Regions from separate parts of the Arthrobacter sp. TJ-265 genome, predicted to be linked through region 1. Evidence: predicted binding sites of a transcription regulator. Region 1 holds the regulator's gene; the other holds the start of a gene.
The links. Region 1 encodes HspR, which represses chaperone genes until heat shock. Its sites were predicted from a motif close to AAGTTGAGTCNNNNNGACTCAACTT; they were not measured.
Positions count from the first base shown of each region.

Region 2: the regulator HspR is predicted to act here: its motif matches at 3,463-3,487, upstream of AC4D2E_RS11615 (Hsp20/alpha crystallin family protein).

Region 1 covers NZ_JBZCND010000001.1:43,331-51,874, reverse strand. Annotated here, with positions in the region: gene pulA (pullulanase-type alpha-1,6-glucosidase) at 1-3,023, opposite strand, end outside; gene AC4D2E_RS00250 (LacI family DNA-binding transcriptional regulator) at 3,176-4,234, shown strand; gene AC4D2E_RS00245 (heat shock protein transcriptional repressor HspR) at 4,231-4,671, opposite strand; gene AC4D2E_RS00240 (DnaJ C-terminal domain-containing protein) at 4,736-5,731, opposite strand; gene AC4D2E_RS00235 (nucleotide exchange factor GrpE) at 5,893-6,555, opposite strand; gene dnaK (molecular chaperone DnaK) at 6,558-8,429, opposite strand.
Region 2 covers NZ_JBZCND010000003.1:8,064-16,607, forward strand. Annotated here, with positions in the region: gene AC4D2E_RS11595 (SRPBCC family protein) at 1-490, shown strand, start outside; gene pstS (phosphate ABC transporter substrate-binding protein PstS) at 544-1,653, opposite strand; gene AC4D2E_RS11605 (hypothetical protein) at 1,732-1,950, opposite strand; gene AC4D2E_RS11610 (SDR family oxidoreductase) at 2,053-2,850, opposite strand; gene AC4D2E_RS11615 (Hsp20/alpha crystallin family protein) at 2,953-3,408, opposite strand; tRNA gene AC4D2E_RS11620 (tRNA-Val) at 3,627-3,700, opposite strand; gene AC4D2E_RS11625 (DUF2630 family protein) at 3,895-4,146, shown strand; gene AC4D2E_RS11630 (haloacid dehalogenase type II) at 4,146-4,817, shown strand; gene AC4D2E_RS11635 (TrkH family potassium uptake protein) at 4,919-6,403, shown strand; gene AC4D2E_RS11640 (potassium channel family protein) at 6,396-7,094, shown strand; gene nhaA (Na+/H+ antiporter NhaA) at 7,226-8,544, shown strand, end outside.

The DNA of each region.
Region 1 (8,544 bases):
GTGGCCGCCGCCTGGCGGACGATGTCGTCGCTCCCGTCCGCCTGGACGGCGTGCAGCGCGAAGCCCTTGCCGGCGGCGGCGGGGACGCGCTGGGTGGTGGGCTCGTCGGAGGCGTTGAAGACCACGACGATGCCCTTCCGCCCGGGATCGACATCGGGACCGACGGTGTCGTCCAGGTGCATCACGATGACGCCGGGCGTCTGGTCCGGGCCGCTGCCCGGGAAGGACAGCTTCTGCTGGACGAGCGCGGCCGTGCCGAGGCTGAACAGCGGGCTGCCCTGCCGGATCCGCAGCAGCTCCTGCGCCTGCCCGCTCGCGGCGTCGATGTCAGCCGGTGACGGCTTGAGCGCCGGGTCGGCCAGCAGCGGCCGCATGAACGCGTACTTGCCCTCGTTGTCAGCCCGCGGCGGCAGCCCCCGGCCGAAGCCGTTGTCCGTGCCCGTGTGGTCGAGGATGTTGAACCAGTCGCCGGAGTCGTAGCTGTTGCGGTCCAGCGACTTGCTGCGCAGCGCCTCGCCTCCCGCGTGCCAGAAGGAGACCCCCTGGCCGAGGGCCGTGGTGGACAGCGCCAGCGTCTGCATCCTGATGCGGTCGGCCATCGGGGTGTCGGCCGGCAGCTTGAACGCGAGCGCGTCGAAGAGCGTCTCGTTGTCGTGCGCCTCCACGTAGGTGATGCTCTCCTGCGGGTCCGCGGCGTACCCGGTCGGCGACCCGTTGTAGTCGACGTCGGCGCCCGTGACCTGCCGGCCGGTGCGGTCGGTGAACGTGTAGTCCCTCAGGTTGCCGGTGAGCCCCACCCGGATCTGGTCCTGCGACAGCAGCAGCTCGGCGCGCTGTTCGGCCGTGGTGCCGTTGCCGGCGACGCCGTTCGGGTCGGTCAGCAGCCCGGAGGCGAAGCCCTGGATCCGGGGGTCGTCGTCGAAGGGTCCGCCGCCGCGCACGGCATCGCGGAGCCGGTCGTTGAACGTGCCGATGCCTGTGCCGGCCATGGTGGCCTGCGTGGCCTGGACGAACCGGGCGTTGTCCGCGACCTCCCCGAAGTTCCAGCCCTCGCCGTAGAGGTAGATGGACGTGCCGTCCACGCCGTCGCGCTCGAGGGTCAGCGTGTCGAGGGCCGCACGGACGTCGAGGATGTTCTGCTTCGAGTGGTGCCCCATGAGGTCGAACCGGAAGCCGTCGAGCTTGTAAGTGCGCGCGAGCGTCACGATCGAGTCGACCATCAGCTTGCCCATCATGGTGTGTTCGGTCGCCGTGTTCGGGCAGCAGGTCGAGGTCTCGACGGCACCCGACTCGGGGTCGAGGCGGTGGTAGTAGCCGGGCACGATCCGGTCGAGGTTGTTCTCCGACGACTGGCCGGCACCCGCGGTGTGGTTGTAGACGATGTCCTGGATGACCCGCAGCCCGGACCCGTTGAGCGAGGCGATCATGCCGCGGAACTCGCGGATGCGCGTGGCGTCCTCGGGGTTCGTGGAGTAGGAGCCCTCCGGCGTCGTGTAGTGCAGCGGGTCGTAGCCCCAGTTGAAGCCGTCCCGGGCGGCGACGTCGGTGACGCACTGCTGCTGTCCGGTGCTGTCCGGGGCGAACGCCTCGAGGTCGCAGGCGGGTTCGGACTGCCGCGCCCGGTCCTCCTCGATGGTGCCGATGTCGTTCACGGGCAGGAGGTGGATGGCGTTGAGCCCGTTGTCGGCCAGCTCCGAGAGCCGCTGCATGCCGGCGCTGTCCGGCCGGCTGAATGCGGCGTACGTGCCGCGTTCGGCCTCGGGCACGGTGGCGTCGGAGATGGAGAAGTCCCGCACGTGGAGTTCGTAGACGGACAGCTCCTCGGGGCGCTCGAGGACAGGTTTCGGCAGGGTGGACCACGACGACGGCATGAGCGCCGGATCCGTGAGGTCCACGATCAGTGAACGCTCCGAGTTCGTGGACAGGCCGACGCTGTAGGGGTCGGTCACGAGGTTGCGTTCCACGGCGCCGGTCTCGGGGACGAAGACCTCGACGTCGTAGAGGTAGTACGCACCGTTCCAGTCCTTCTCGCCGTCGACGCTCCAGACGCCGTCCTTGCCCGCGCGCAGGGGGCGCGTGGCGATCGGCTCGCCGCCCGAGCCGTCGCGGAAGACCTGTACGGAGACGCTGCGCGCCGTCGGGGCCCACAGGTCGAGGTGCGGCTTCCTGCCCTTCCAGCTGAGGCCGAGCTGCCGGCGTTCGGCTCCTGCGTAGAGGTCGTCGAGCACTCCGGGCACCTGGACGCCGGTGGTGGCCAGGACCTTCCCGTCCGGCCCGACGGCGGCGAGGAGCAGCTGACCCCTGAGGAGTTCACCGGCCTTCCGGGCGTCCTTCTTCCCGAGCGTCACGGTCATGAGGTCGGCCAGGTGCGGGTACCGGGCGGCGAGATCCGCAGGCAGGTCATCGCTGCCGCGCTGGAGGTCGAGGTAGGTGCCACCCGTGACACGATCGTCCTCGGCGACGAGTCCGCCCTCCGGGGCGGAGTACAGCCGGAAGCGGGCGTCCTCCGGCAGCTCCGCACCCCAGGCGAGGGTGTCCGCGGTGAGCCAGTGCGCCGCCGTCGACCCCGTGGGCGCCGGGGGCGCGTCGCTCGAGATGACGTGCGTGCGGTGGTCGTAGGTGAAGGTCACGGGGCCGCCCGGAGCCTGCAGCGCGAGATTCGCGCCACCGGCAGCGCCGTCGGCGCCGTAGTTCTCGCCCCAGGACTCATTCAGCGCCACCTTGTACTCGTAGGATCCGGCGGGGACATCGAAGGTCGCCGACCAGGTGTCCGGCGAGCCGTCCACGGGTACGAGTCTGGTGGCTGCGCACTCCGGCTGCCAGTCGTCGGGACAGCCGAGTTCCGCTTGCAGGGAGCCCACGAGCGCGACCGTACCCGGCGGCGTCGTGTGGTCGGCCAGGGCGGGCGCAGGCATGAGGGTCGCGAGGAGCGGCGCGGTCAGGACGACGGCGGCGAGCCGGGACCGGCGCCGAAGGGGCGGCCTTCCGCCGGTCCGGCCCGTATCCGTGGTGTTCAGGGTCATGGTGGTCCTTCCCCGGCCATGCGTCGCTGCAGGCCGGACTGAGGAGGAGTGGATACTCTTACCCTAGGGACGCCGGGGGCTGAGCAGAAGGTCTTCGCAAAACTTTCACGCAATCTTTCGGGAGCGCCCGCGGCCTGCGCTAGATTAGGGCCATGACCCCCGGGAAGCGTCGCGAGCGGCCACGCCTGGACGACGTCGCCCGCACTGCCGGCGTCAGCGTCCCCACCGTGTCGCGCGTCCTGAACGGCAAGGGCGGTGCTTCCCAGGAGACCCGGGAGGCCGTCCTCGCGGCGATGGACAGCCTGGGCTACGAGCGGCCCTCCCGCACGGCCGGGCGCTCCAAGGGGCAGATCGGCGTCGTGGTCCCGGACCTCGTGAACCCCATCTTCCCGGCCTTCGCCGGCGCCATCGCGGCCCTGCTGGCACCCAACGACTACATCCCTGCCCTGTGCACCCTACCGGGCGGGGGCATCACCGAGGACGAGTACGTCGCCCTCATGCTGGACCAGGGCGTCAGCGGGATCATCTTCGTCTGCGCCGCCCACTCCGACGGCCGGGCGAGCATGGAGCGCTACCGGCGGCTGCGCGGCCGGGTGCCGTTCGTGCTCGTCAACGGGGCCAGGCCCGAGATCGACGCGCCATCCGTCTCCAACGACGACGCCACCGCCATCCGCACGGCCGTCCGGCACCTCGTGGCGCAGGGCCACCAGCGCGTGGGCTTCGCGACGGGCCCCGACCGTTTCATCCCGAGCCGTCGCAAGCTGGAGGGTTTCCGCTCCGGGCTCGTCCAGTTCCTCGGCGAGGACGACGCCGAGCCGCACGTCGCGACGAGCATGTTCACCATCGAGGGCGGGCAGAGCGCAGCGAACGAGCTCATCGACGCGGGACACACGGCGATCGTCTGCGCCTCCGATGTGATGGCCCTCGGCGCCGTCCGTGCCGCCCGGACCCGCGGCCTGCGGGTGCCGGAGGACATCTCGGTGGTGGGTTTCGACGATTCCCCGCTCATGGCCTTCACCGATCCGCCGCTGACGACCCTGCGGCAGAACGTGGCGGCGATGGCGGAGGCCGCCGTCCACGCGCTGGTCACCGAACTGGACGGGGACCGGGCCTCGCGGAACGAGATCCTGTTCCAGGCGGACCTGGTGGTCCGCGGCTCCACCGGGGCGGGGCCCGCGGTGCGGACCGGCCCCGGGTCCTCCGGGGGCTAGTTGAACGCCTGGGTGGAGGTGCGCGCCGACTCGGGGCGCCACACCATGAGGGCCTGGCTGCGGGGGCGGGGACGCTGCCCGCGGACGAGGGTGACGACGTCCCCCGCGAGACCGGCGGCGAAGACCCGGCTCGATTCGGCGTGGACGTGGCGGGCCGCCAGTTCGGAGGTCAGTTCCGCGACGCGCGCCTGGAGCGCCGCGACCTGGTTCTCGAGGTCGAGGATCCGCCGGATACCCTCCAGCGACACCCCTTCGTGCGAGAGTCGCTGGATCTCGCGCAGCGTACTGACGTCCTTCTGGGAGTAGCGCCGCGCACGGCCCGGCGCCCGGCTCGGCGTCACGAGGCCCAGGCGGTCGTACTGGCGGAGCGTCTGGGGGTGCATGTCGGCGAGCTCGGCGGCCACCGAGATGACATAGATGGGCAAGGTGTGGTCCATGGCGGGTCTCCTTCCGTTGCCGATGCTCCCGGATGCTGCTCGGAGGTACTGCGCGAACGTCCTGCTACAGGCGCGCCTTCGCGGCCAGGCCCGCCCGCGGATCCGCGTCCTTCGTGGCGGCGCGGAACGTCTCCACCGCCGCTTCCGCCTCCTTCGAGAGGTTCTGCGGAACGACGACGTCGACGACCACCAGCAGGTCACCGGTCGTCTTCGAGGTCTTCACCCCACGGCCCTTGAGCCGGAGGGTCCTGCCCGACGGCGTGCCGGCGGGTACCCGCATCGTGACCATCTCGCCGCTGAGCGTCGGCACCTGGATCTCGGCGCCCAGCGCCGCCTCCGGGAAGCTGACGGGCACGTGCAGGCGGATGTTGTCGCCGTCGCGCTTGAAGAGCGGATGCTCCTTCACGCTGACGCTGACCATGAGGTCACCGGGACCGGCCTGGCCCGGCTGGCCCTTGCCCTTGACCCGGACCTTCTGGCCGTCGCGGATCCCGGCCGGGATCCGGACGTCGATCTGCTCCCCGGAGGGTTCGCGCAGGCCGATCGTCGTGCCGTTGATGGCACCGGCGAAGGAGATGGACGTGCTCGCCGTGCGGTCCGCGCCCTTCTGCGGGCGGGTGGACTGGAACCCGCCGGGGAAGCCGCCGCCGCCCATGCCCCCGCCACCGAGCAGGTCGGCGAACTCGGGGGGCAGGTTGCCGTTCGAGAAACCGGTGCGCTGGCGGGTGCCTGCGCCCTGGCCGAAGAGGTTGCCGAAGACGTCCTCGAAGCCGGCGTTGGCCCCGGCGCCGCCGCCTGTTCCGCCTGCGGAGAAGCGCGCGCCGCCGCCCATCGCGCGGATGGCGTCGTACTGCTGGCGCTGCTCGGCGTCGGACAGGACGGAGTAGGCCTCCGACACATCCTTGAAGGTGCGCTCCGACGCCGCAGCCCCCTGGTTCTGGTCCGGGTGGTGCTTGCGCGCGAGCTTCCGGTACGCCTTCTTGATGTCGTCGCCGGACGCGTCCTTGGAGACACCCAGGATCTTGTAGAAATCCTTGTCGACCCAATCCTGACTAGCCACTGGGCGTCTCCTTCCGTTGTTCTTCCGATTCGAAAAGTGGGTAAGCGTGCTACGCCGGGACAGTTCCCGAGGAAGGCGGCTTCAATATTCCAAGGGCCGCCAAGGCCCTCAGGAATTTCATTGCCGCCGTTCGGGAACTGTCCCGGCGCCCGTGCCGCTGATTACTCCGGCACTGCCACGATCACCTGGGCGGCCCGGAGGACGCGCTCCCCCTTGCGGTAGCCCGCGCGGAGGATCTGGCTGACGCTGTCGGCCTGGACGTCCGCACTCGGCTGCTGGATGAGCGCCTCGTGGACGTTCGGGTCGAACGCGACGCCGATCTCGTCGATCCGGGTCAGTTCGTACGTCTTCAGGACGTTCTCGAGCTTGCCCGCGATGGCCGCGAACGGTCCCTCCGCGAGATCGCCGTGCTGACGGGCGGCGTCGATGTCGTCGAGGACGGGCATCAGCGAGTTGAGGACGCCGATGACCGCCTGGTCGCGGGCGACGTCCCGGTCACGCTCGACGCGGCGCCGGTAGTTGACGTACTCCGCCTGCAGGCGGAGCAGGTCGTTGCGGAGCTCCGCGACGACGTCCACCGCCGGGTTGCTCTCGCCCTCGGCACCGGCCTCGTTCAGAATGGCCTCGGCCTGGGCCAGGGCGTCCCCGTCGGAAGCGTCGGCTGCGGGCGTGGCCTGCGCTCCGGCCGCGGATTCCTCCGCGGCCGGCTCGCCGGCGTCCTGCTGCTGCCCACGGACTTCGCCTGTCTCGGGGTCGATCCTCCGGCTGTCGGATGAGTTCACCGGTTCCGACTGGTGCTCTTCTTCGTTTCCGTGGTGCGGCATGACTACTTCTTCTCGCTGGTGTCTTCGTCAACCACTTCGGCGTCGACGATGTCCTCGTCGGTACCGGCGGAGGCTGGCTGGTCGTCGGCGGGCGCTGCGCCGGCCTGGCCGGCGTCCTGCTGCGCCGAGGCGTAGATCGCTTCGCCGAGCTTGGACTGCGAGGCCTGCAGCTTCTCGAAGGCCGCCTTGACCTCGTCGTCGTTGTCCTGCGTCTCCAGGGCCTTCTTGAGGGCGTCGACGTCGGCCTGGACCTCGGTCCTGACCTCCTCGGGCAGCTTGTCCGCGTTGTCGGCGATCAGCTTGTCCACCGAGTAGGCGAGCTGCTCGGCGCCGTTGCGGATGTCAGCGGCCTCGCGGCGCTTCTTGTCCTCGGCGGCGTGCTCCTCGGCCTCGCGCACCATGCGGTCGATGTCCTCCTTGGAGAGCGAGGAACCACCGGTGATGGTCATCGACTGCTCGGTGCCGGTGCCCTTGTCCTTGGCGGACACGTGCACGATGCCGTTGGCGTCGATGTCGAACGTGACCTCGACCTGCGGGACGCCGCGCGGAGCCGGTGCGATGCCGGTCAGCTCGAACGTGCCCAGCGGCTTGTTGTCACGCGTGAACTCACGCTCGCCCTGGAACACCTGGATGGCCACCGACGGCTGGTTGTCGTCCGCCGTGGTGAAGGTCTCGCTGCGCTTGGTGGGGATGGCCGTGTTGCGCTCGATGAGCTTGGTCATCATGCCGCCCTTGGTCTCGATGCCCAGGGACAGCGGGGTGACGTCGATGAGGAGGACGTCCTTGCGCTCGCCCTTCAGGACACCGGCCTGCAGCGCGGCACCGACGGCCACGACCTCGTCCGGGTTGACGCCCTTGTTGGGCTCCTTGCCGCCCGCGAGCTCCTTGACGAGCTCGCCGACGGCGGGCATGCGGGTGGAGCCGCCGACCAGGACGATGTGGTCGATGTCGGCCACCTTGATGCCGGCTTCGGTGATGACGTCGTGGAACGGCTTCTTCGTGCGGTCCAGGAGGTCCTTGGTGAGGTCCTGGAACTTGGCGCGGGAGAGGTGCTCGTCGAGGTGGACGGGGCCGTCCGGCGTCACCGAGAGGTACTGCAGGGAGATGTTGGTGGACGTCGCCGAGGACAGTTCCTTCTTGGCCTGCTCGGCGGCTTCCTTCAGCCTCTGCAGGGCGATCTTGTCCTTGGAGAGGTCGGCGCCCTTGGCCTTGGCCTGCGAGAGCAGGTAGTCCACGACGCGCTGGTCCCAGTCGTCGCCACCGAGGCGGTTGTCACCGGCGGTCGAGCGGACCTGGATGGTGGAGAAGGCGTCCTCGTCCTTGCCGACTTCGAGCAGGGAGACGTCGAACGTTCCGCCGCCGAGGTCGAACACGAGGATCAGCTCGTCCTCCTTGCCCTTGTCCAGGCCGTAGGCGAGGGCCGCGGCGGTGGGCTCGTTGACGATACGCAGCACCTTCAGGCCCGCGACCTCGCCGGCCTCCTTGGTGGCCTGGCGCTCGGCGTCGTTGAAGTACGCCGGCACGGTGATCACGGCGTCGGTGACCTTCTCGCCGAGGTAGCTCTCGGCGTCGGTCTTGAGCTTCTGGAGGATGCGCGCCGAGATCTCCTGCGGCGTGTACTTCTTGTCGTCGATGGCGACGTTCCAGTCGGTTCCCATGTGGCGCTTGACCGACGCGATGGTGCGGTCGATGTTGTTGACTGCCTGGCGCTTGGCGATCTCGCCCACCAGGACCTCGCCGGACTTGGAGAATGCGACGATCGACGGCGTGGTGCGGGCGCCCTCGGCGTTCGCGATGACGGTGGGCTCGCCGCCTTCGAGAACCGAGACGACCGAGTTGGTGGTTCCGAGGTCAATACCTACTGCACGTGACATGCAAATTCCTTTCGACTGCCCGGGGTTTGCGAGGCGCTCATCCGCCGGGCGCGTAGATTGAGCGTTCTGCACTCAAGTATACGGGCCGGCCGGGTCAGGTCCAAACGGAGTTGAG
Region 2 (8,544 bases), on a different contig from region 1:
GTGGACCCAGTTCGAGAGCTTCCCCCAGTTCATGGGCGGCGTGGATTCGATCACGCAGACCTCGGACACCTCCACCCACTGGGTGACGAGCATCGGGGGAGTGCATCGCGAGTTCGATGCCGAGATCACCGAGCAGCACCCCGACGAGCGGGTGGCCTGGAAGAGCACCGACGGCGAATCCCATGCCGGCGTGGTCACCTTCCACCGCCTGGACGAGAACACCACGCGGCTCATGGTGCAGATCGACTGGCACCCGGAGACGTTCATCGAGAAGGTCGGGGCCGTCGTCAATGCTGATGCCTCCCAGGTGAAGGGCGACCTCAAGCGCTTCAAGGCGTTCATCGAGAAGAGCGGCGGCGAGACGGGTGCCTGGCGCGGCGACGTCGCGGCACCGTCCTCGGGTGTCACGTCCGAGGCGGAGCCGGCCAACAGCGTGCTGCCGGACACCTCGGCGGACGATCCCGACTCGGGCGGCCCGCGCGTCGGCTGACCGGCCCGGTGCCGCAGGAGGCGGATCCCCTCGGGGGTCCGCCTTTCCGCGTGCTAGGGGATGTCTCCCACCTCGATGGATGCGATCGCCTCGGTGGCCTGGCGCGACAGTTCCGGTGAGATGGGCGAACTCTTCGTGGCCTCCGCGGCTCCCACCTGGCCCTCCTCGCTGACGGCGTAGGTGCCGAATGCGCGCACGATGTCGGCGGTCGCCTCGTTCTCGTACCGCGAGCAGTACACGTGGTAGGACACCAGGACCAGCGGGTAGACCCCTGGTTCGCTGGTCCTCCGGTCGAGGTCCAGGGCGATGTCGTGGTCCTTGCGTCCGGGCACGCGGCCCGCGAGGTCGACGGCGGCCGCGGCGGCCTCGGAGCTCACGTCCACGTAGTCTCCGCCGACCTTCAGTGCCACCCGTCCGAGGGGACCGCCGACGGCGGAGTCATCGGCATACGTCACGGCGCCGACGGTGGCGGCCACGGTGCTGACCACGCCTGCGTTTCCCTTGGCGTTCTCGTTGGCGAGCCCCGCCGGCCACGTCCCGTCGGCCTCCTCGGTCCAGGTCTCTGGGACCACGGCGTGGAGGTAGTCGGTGAAGTTCTCGGTGGTGCCCGAGTCGTCGGAGCGGCTCACTGCCGCGATGGACAGCGCGGGGAGGTCGACGTCGTTCTGCGCGGTGATTGCGGGATCGTCCCACCTGGTGATCTCACCGCGGAAGATCCGGGCGACGGTGGCGGCGTCAAGGTTCAGTGCCGATATCCCGGGCAGGTTGAACGCCACGCTGATCGGCGAGACGTAGGCGGGGATGTTGAAGGCGCCGTCCGGTCCGCACGCCTCTGTGGACTCCGCGAGTTCCTCGTCGCTGAGGTAGGCATCCGAGCCGGCGAAGCCCACGGCGCCTGCGAGCAGCGCACCGCGTCCCGCACCGGAACCATCGGGCGAGTACTGCACCTGCGCTCGGGGGTACAGGGCGGAGAACCCCGTGCGCCACGCATCCATGGCCGGTCCCTGAGCCGAGGACCCGGAGGCCGTCACTGCGCCCTGGAGTCCCATGTCGCCGTTCCTGGCCGCCGCTTCCTGCTCCGGCCCGAGGGGATAGTCGGATCCGCAGGCGGTCAGGCCGAGGGTGACGGCGAGCGTCAGGGACAGGGCGGTACGAATTCTCACCCCGGTCACGTTACAGGTGGCCGTCCGGTGAACCCAAGGTGGACGGCAGGTGGACGGACCCTCGGCGGGCGGGGCGGGTCAGGCGTGACGGAGGCGGTAGCCGTCCGCCCGGTGGACGAGCCGCCGGCCGCCGCCGTCGTTCAGCAGGATCCACACCACGGAGGCGTCATCGGTCCTCATGTCCAGCACACCGCCGAGCTGGGGGCCCGTGGCGTGGTGGAGGGTGACGTGCTGGCCGCGCTTGAAGCGCGACCAGTCCTGGACCTCGGCATCGGGGGCTGCAGGGAGAGCGTTCATGGTGGGCCTTTCGGAGGGTTCCGGGACTCCAACGCTAGCCACGCTTCCTGAACGGGGCGTGAATGGCTGCTGAAGGTTGAGGCCGCTTTCGTCGCGGCGAGGTCACAGGGTTCGCCAGTCCCCGCTCGTCAGGTGCGACCCCGCCTGGGGTCCCATGAGGAGCATGCCGCCGTCGACCACGAACGAGGCCCCGTTGACGTAGCTGGAGGCACCGGAGGCGAGGAAGGCCACGACGTCCGCGATCTCCTCGGGCGCGCCGGGGCGTCCGAGCGGGATGCCGGGACGGTCCATGGAGTGGGGGTCCTGTTCCTCGGAGTCGTTCATGGGGGTGTTGATCTCGCCGGGCAGCACGGCGTTGGCGGTGATGCCCCGGTCCGCCAGTTCGAGGGCGATGGTCCGGATGAGACCGCCGAGGCCGTGCTTGGAGGCGTCGTACGCCGCCGATCCCACGCGGGGCTGCTCCTGGTGCACGCTGGTCACGGCGATGATGCGTCCACCCCGACCGCCGTCGATCATGTGCCGTGCCGCGCGCTGGAGACAGACGAACGCACCGTCGAGGTTCGCGCCCATGGTGCCGCGCCACGTGTCCCAGTCCGTCTCCATGAACATGGTGCCTCCGTTGACACCGGCGTTGTTGACGAAGACGTCGAGTCCGCCGAGTTCGTGAGCGAGCTGGTCGACGACGTCGCCGCAGGCCGGCGCGTCCGTGGTGTCGAGCCGTACGACGGCGGCCCGCACTCCCTTCTCCCGTACGAGCCGCGCGGTCTCCTCGGCTCCCTCCCGGTCGGAGTGCCAGGTGACGCCGACGTCGCAGCCCGCCGCGGCGAGGGCGATGGCCGTTGCGCGGCCGATGCCGGAATCGGAACCGGTGACGATTGCTCTGCTCGGTGTGAAGTCCATGCCCCCATCCTCCGCACCCGGCCGCGCAGCATGCAAGGGGAACGTGGGGATCGACGCCGAGTACCCCCGGGCGGTTGTCCGGGAGTACTCGGGTGGGCGGTCCTACGCGTCGACGGCGCCCTGGGGGGTCGATCCGGAAACGGAGGACTGCACCGGCTCGGCGGACTCTCCGCTGACCACCTCGATCTTGCGGGGCCTCGCGCGCTCGATGACGGGGATCGTCACGCTGAGGACGCCGTTCTCGTAGCGGGCGGCGATACCCTCCGTGTCGACGCCTTGGCCGAGGTTGAGCTGGCGCAGGAACGAACCGCTCTCACGCTCGCGGGTCAGCCACTTGACGCCCTCGGCACTGCGCAGCGTGCGCTCGGCGCGGATCGTCAGGAGCTGGCCGTCGACGTCGATGTCGACCGATCCCGGGTCGATGCCCGGGAGGTCCGCGGAGAGGACGTAGTGGTCCTTCTCCCGATAGAGGTCCATCGGCATGAGGCGCAGTCCGGAGCGGCCCTCCAGCAGGGCGCCGGTCACGCGGTCCAGCTCGCGGAAAGGATCAAATTTCATGGCCACGGGAAACAACTCCTTCGCTGATGCCACCGGCAGGTGGTTGGTTCTTCTGGGTTGAGCGTCCTCCGCTCAACTACGAAAAATGTTAGCACTCGGACGCGGCGAGTGCTAAGGGGTGGTGTTCGCTCAGAACGAAAACCCCGGGACGCGGAGAAGGTCCGTACCGACGTATCGGTACGGACCTTCTCCGTGGTGCTGTCTCCAGCCGATTTTCGTGCCTGCGCGGGGCCTCGATCCCCGGGCCTTCCGCGTGTGAAGCGGATGCTCTACCAGACTGAGCTACACAGGCAACTGGTTCTCCCATAGCTTAGGCCATCCGGGCGCCGCGCCAAATTCCCCCGGTACGGCAGTGCGGGTGTGGTCGCGTCCGGACTTCCGCCGATAGCCGTGCTGGTCATCGCTGTGCTGCCTCAGTAGCCTGAAGGAAAGCCTGCTGAGCGTCTTGGACGCCTGCCGGGCACCACCCCACGAAGGGACAGCACCATGGACAACCAGGACATCCTGCAGCGCATCCAGACACTCGTCCAGGAAGAGCACGACCTCCGTGAGCAGCCCCAGGACGCCGGCGCGGGAGCCGAACAGCAGGACCACGCCACCCGCCTCAAGCGCGTCGAGGAGGATCTCGACCAGTGCTGGGACCTGCTGCGCCAGCGCCGGGCAAAGGCCGACGCCGGAGAGAACCCGGCCGATGCCGGCACCCGTCCCGTCAGCCAGGTGGAGGGGTACCGCCAGTAGTGGCCCTGCCCCTCGTGCTGTTCGACGTCAACGAGACCCTCTCGGACATGGGGCGGATGTCCCAGCACTTCGAGGAGATCGGTGCTCCTCCGCAGCTGGCCGCGCTGTGGTTCGCCTCGGTGCTCCGTGACGGGTTCGCCCTCACGGCCGCAGGGGACAACGTGCCCTTCGGCGAGGTCGCCGAGGATGCCCTCCGCACGGTCCTCGTGGGGCAGCCGCTCAACCGGGACGTCGACGATGCGCTCGCGCACGTGATGACGAGCCTGCAGGGGCTGCCCCTCCACCCGGACGTCGTCGAGGGGTTCCGGGCCCTGGCCGGCCGGGGCTTCGAGCTGGCAGCGCTCACCAACGGCGCTGCCGCGACCGCGGAGGTGCTCCTCGAGCGGGCAGGCGTCCGTGGCGACGTCGGCCCGGTCCTGTCCGTCGAGGACGCACCGCGATGGAAGCCGGCCCCGGAGTCCTATGCCTACGCCCTCCGGGCGGTACAGCGGGCGGCGGACGACGTCGTGCTCGTCGCGGTCCACCCGTGGGACGTCGACGGGGCAGCGCGGGCTGGTCTCCGCACGGTCTGGCTCAACCGCTCCGGGGGACCCTACCCGGCCGTCATGACACGCCCGGACCACGAGGTGCCGACGATCGCCGATCTGCCGGACCTCCTCGTCCGGGCCTGACGCTCGACCAACGAGCTGCTGCAGGAGGCAGGGCTCCTCACGGCGCAGGGCGCATCAAGAAAGCGTAAAGACGCCAGGTCCGCGACCGGTCGTCGGGTTGAATGAGCCACCGGTGCGGATCGTCCGCACCGGTCGCACCGTCCCCGGAGGTCGAGGGCATCCCCGTCACGTCACGCACCGCACCGGTCCGGAAGTTCCGCCGTTCCGCGGCCGCCCGCCTGCACCGGGCCGCACACACCGTCGCTGTCCGGCTGGAACGGCTCGGTCCCCGCCATCCTGCCCAGGTGATCGTACTGGGCTTCGGGGCGGCGATCCTCGTCGGGACGGTGCTGCTGATGCTCCCGAGCTCGAAGGTGGGAGCAGGAAGCGCCACGTTCCTCGAGGCGCTCTTCACGGCCACCTCCGCCGTCTGCGTCACCGGTCTGATCGTCGTCGACACGCCGGTCTACTGGACCGGTGCCGGCCACGTGATCATCCTGGGGCTGATTCAGGTTGGCGGCTTCGGCATCATGTCCTTCGCCTCCCTCCTGGGTGTCCTCTTGGCCCGCCGGATGGGCCTTCGCTCGCGCATCTCGACGGCGGCGGAGACCAAGAGCGTGGGTTTCGGCGACGTCCGCACCGTGCTCCTGGGCGTCCTGCGGATCACCCTGGTCGTGGAGTCCGTGACGGCGGTGCTGCTCGCCGCCCGCTTCCGGCTGCACTACGGCCACGACTTCGGGGAAGCGGTGTGGCTCGGGATCTTCCACGCGGTGTCCGCCTTCAACAACGCCGGATTCGCGCTGTTCAGCGACAGCCTGATCGGATTCGTGAGCGACCCGTGGATCTGCCTGCCGATCTGCGCCGCCGTCATCATCGGCGGACTGGGGTTCCCGGTCCTCTTCGAACTCCGACGCCACTTCCGGTACCCCCGCAAGTGGCACATGACCACCAAACTGGTGCTGAGCGGCACGGTGGCCCTGCTGGTCCTGGGTACTGTCTGCATCACCCTCGTCGAGTGGTCCAACCCCGCCACCCTCGGGGCGATGCGGCCGCGGGAGCGGATCCTCGCGGGATTCTTCCAGTCCGTGATGACACGGACGGCCGGTTTCAACAGCGTCGACTTCGCGCACCTCGATCCGGTGACCCTCTTGGTCATGGACGTGCTGATGTTCATCGGAGGCGGCCCCGCCGGAACAGCCGGTGGTCTGAAGATCACCACGTTCGGCGTGCTGTTCTTCATCCTCTACACCGAGATCAGCGGAGGCGCCGCCGTCAACGTCTTCGGCAAGCGCCTGCCCCGCTCCGCCCAGCGGCAGGCCATCTCGATCGTCCTGCTCGCCGTCGGGCTCGTCACCACCGCAACCATGTTCCTCATGCTCACCACAGACTTCGGCCTCGACCGGATCCTCTTCGAGGTGATCTCCGCCTTCGCGACGGTCGGCCTCTCCACGGGCATCACGGCCGGCATCCCGTCCGCGGGCCAGGTGGTCCTGATCCTCGTGATGTTCGCCGGACGCCTCGGCCCGGTCACTCTCGCCACGGCGCTGGCGCTGCGCTCCAAACCCCTCTACTACGAATACCCGAAGGAAAGGCCCCTCATTGGCTAGGCACCACATCTTCTCCTCCAAGCCCGGCACCGCGACCACCGTCGCGGATTCCGTCGCCGTCATCGGCCTCGGCCGGTTCGGAGGTGCCTTGGCCCTCGAACTCGAGAACGCCGGGACCGAAGTCCTCGGGATCGACGACGACGAGGATGTCGTCCAGTCCTACAACGGCTTGCTCACGCACGTGGTGCGAGCCGACACCACGAAGGAGGAGGCCCTGCGCCAGCTGTCGCTGCCGGACTTCGACCGCGTCGTCGTGGGCATCGGCAGCGACCTGGAAGCGAGCATCCTGACGACGTCGATCCTCCTACGCTTCGATCGGCCCACCATCTGGGCGAAGGCCGTCAGCGAGCCGCACGCCCAGATCCTCTCCCAGCTCGGTGTGGAGCGCGTGATCCGTCCCGAGCACGACATGGGCAAGCGCGTCGCCCACCTCGTCCGTGGCACCATGCTCGACTACGTCGAATTCGAGGACAACTTCGCCATGGTCAAGACCCGGCCGCCACGGGAGTACTGGGACCGCGAGCTCGGCACGACTGGCCTGCGCGCCAAACACGGCGTCACGGTTGTCGCCGTCAAGCGCAAGGGCGGCGAATGGGACTACACGACAGCGCAAACCACCCTGTACGACGACGACGAGATCATCGTGGCGGGACCGACCGGCAAGGCCGAGCACTTCAGTTCCCTCGTCTGAGCGGGCAGCGCAAGGCCCCTGCTGCGGCGTCTTTTTTCACGGTCCGCTCCGCCCGCGCGCTACGCTGGAGGTCTTGGTGAGCCGGGAAGTCTGGTCGGCGCTCATACGAGCGAGCCCGATCCCAGGAACCCATGACCTCCAGTCACGCACCGTCCAGTCCGCCCGGACCACCCCGCGGCGCCACCGTCTTCAGCCGCAGCAGCTACCCGGAACACCTGCGCATCTCCGGCATCCTGCGCAAGGAGACCGTCGGTGGAGGCCTGCTCCTCCTCGCCACCGTCCTGGCGCTCGTCCTCGCGAACACCGCCGCGGCGGACACCTACTTCGCGGTCCGTGACTTCAGGTTCGGCTACGAGCCCTGGCACCTCGAGCTGAGTATCGGGGCCTGGGCCGCGGACGGCCTGCTCGCCATCTTCTTCTTCCTCGCGGGCCTGGAGCTGAAGCGCGAGTTCGTCGCCGGTGACCTGCGCAAGTTCGACCGCGCGGTCGTGCCCGTCGCAGCGGCGATCGGCGGAGTCGTCGTTCCCGCACTGGTATATGTCGCGATCACGCTGAGTGCCGGCCCCGAGGCATTGCGCGGCTGGGCGATCCCGACCGCGACCGACATCGCCTTCGCGGTGGCCGTCCTCGCCGTCGTCGGCTCGTCACTCCCCAGCGCACTGCGCATCTTCCTGCTGACGCTCGCCGTGGTGGACGACCTCCTGGCGATCAGCATCATCGCGTTCTTCTACTCGGAGGACATCTCCGTCCCGCCACTGCTGATCGCGATCGTCCCGCTGGTGGTCTACGCCTTCCTCGCGCAGCGCTTCCCGACCTTCTTCCAGCGCCGGGCCTGGGCCCCCTGGCTGATCCTGCTCCCGCTAGGGTTCGTGGTGTGGGCCCTGGTCCACGAATCCGGGGTGCACGCCACCGTCGCCGGTGTCCTGCTCGGGTTCGCCATCCCCGTCCTCCCGCATGGCGTGAAGGCGTCCGACCTCGACGACCCGGCGCAGCCCGTCGACACCGAGCCGGCCGACGGGCCGGCCAAGGCGCACGACGTACAGCCCGACGGCCTGGCCGACACCCTCGAGCACCGCATCCGCCCGCTGTCCGCGGGCTTCGCCGTCCCCGTCTTCGCCTTCTTCTCCGCCGGAGTAGCCATCGGTGGCCTGGAGGGACTCGTGAGCGCCATCACCGATCCCATCGCCGTAGGCATCATGGTGGCCCTCGTCATCGGCAAGCCCGTGGGCATCCTGCTGGCCACCCTCGCCGTCACGAAGACCACCAAGGCGAGCCTGGACCCCGACCTCACCTGGGTGGACATCGTCGGCGTCGCCCTGCTGGCGGGCGTCGGCTTCACGGTGTCGCTGCTCATCAGCGAACTCGGCTTCGGTCAGGGGACGCCCGAGGACGACCACGCGAAGGTCGCCATCCTCGCCGGATCCCTGATCGCCGCGCTGGCCGCAGCCGT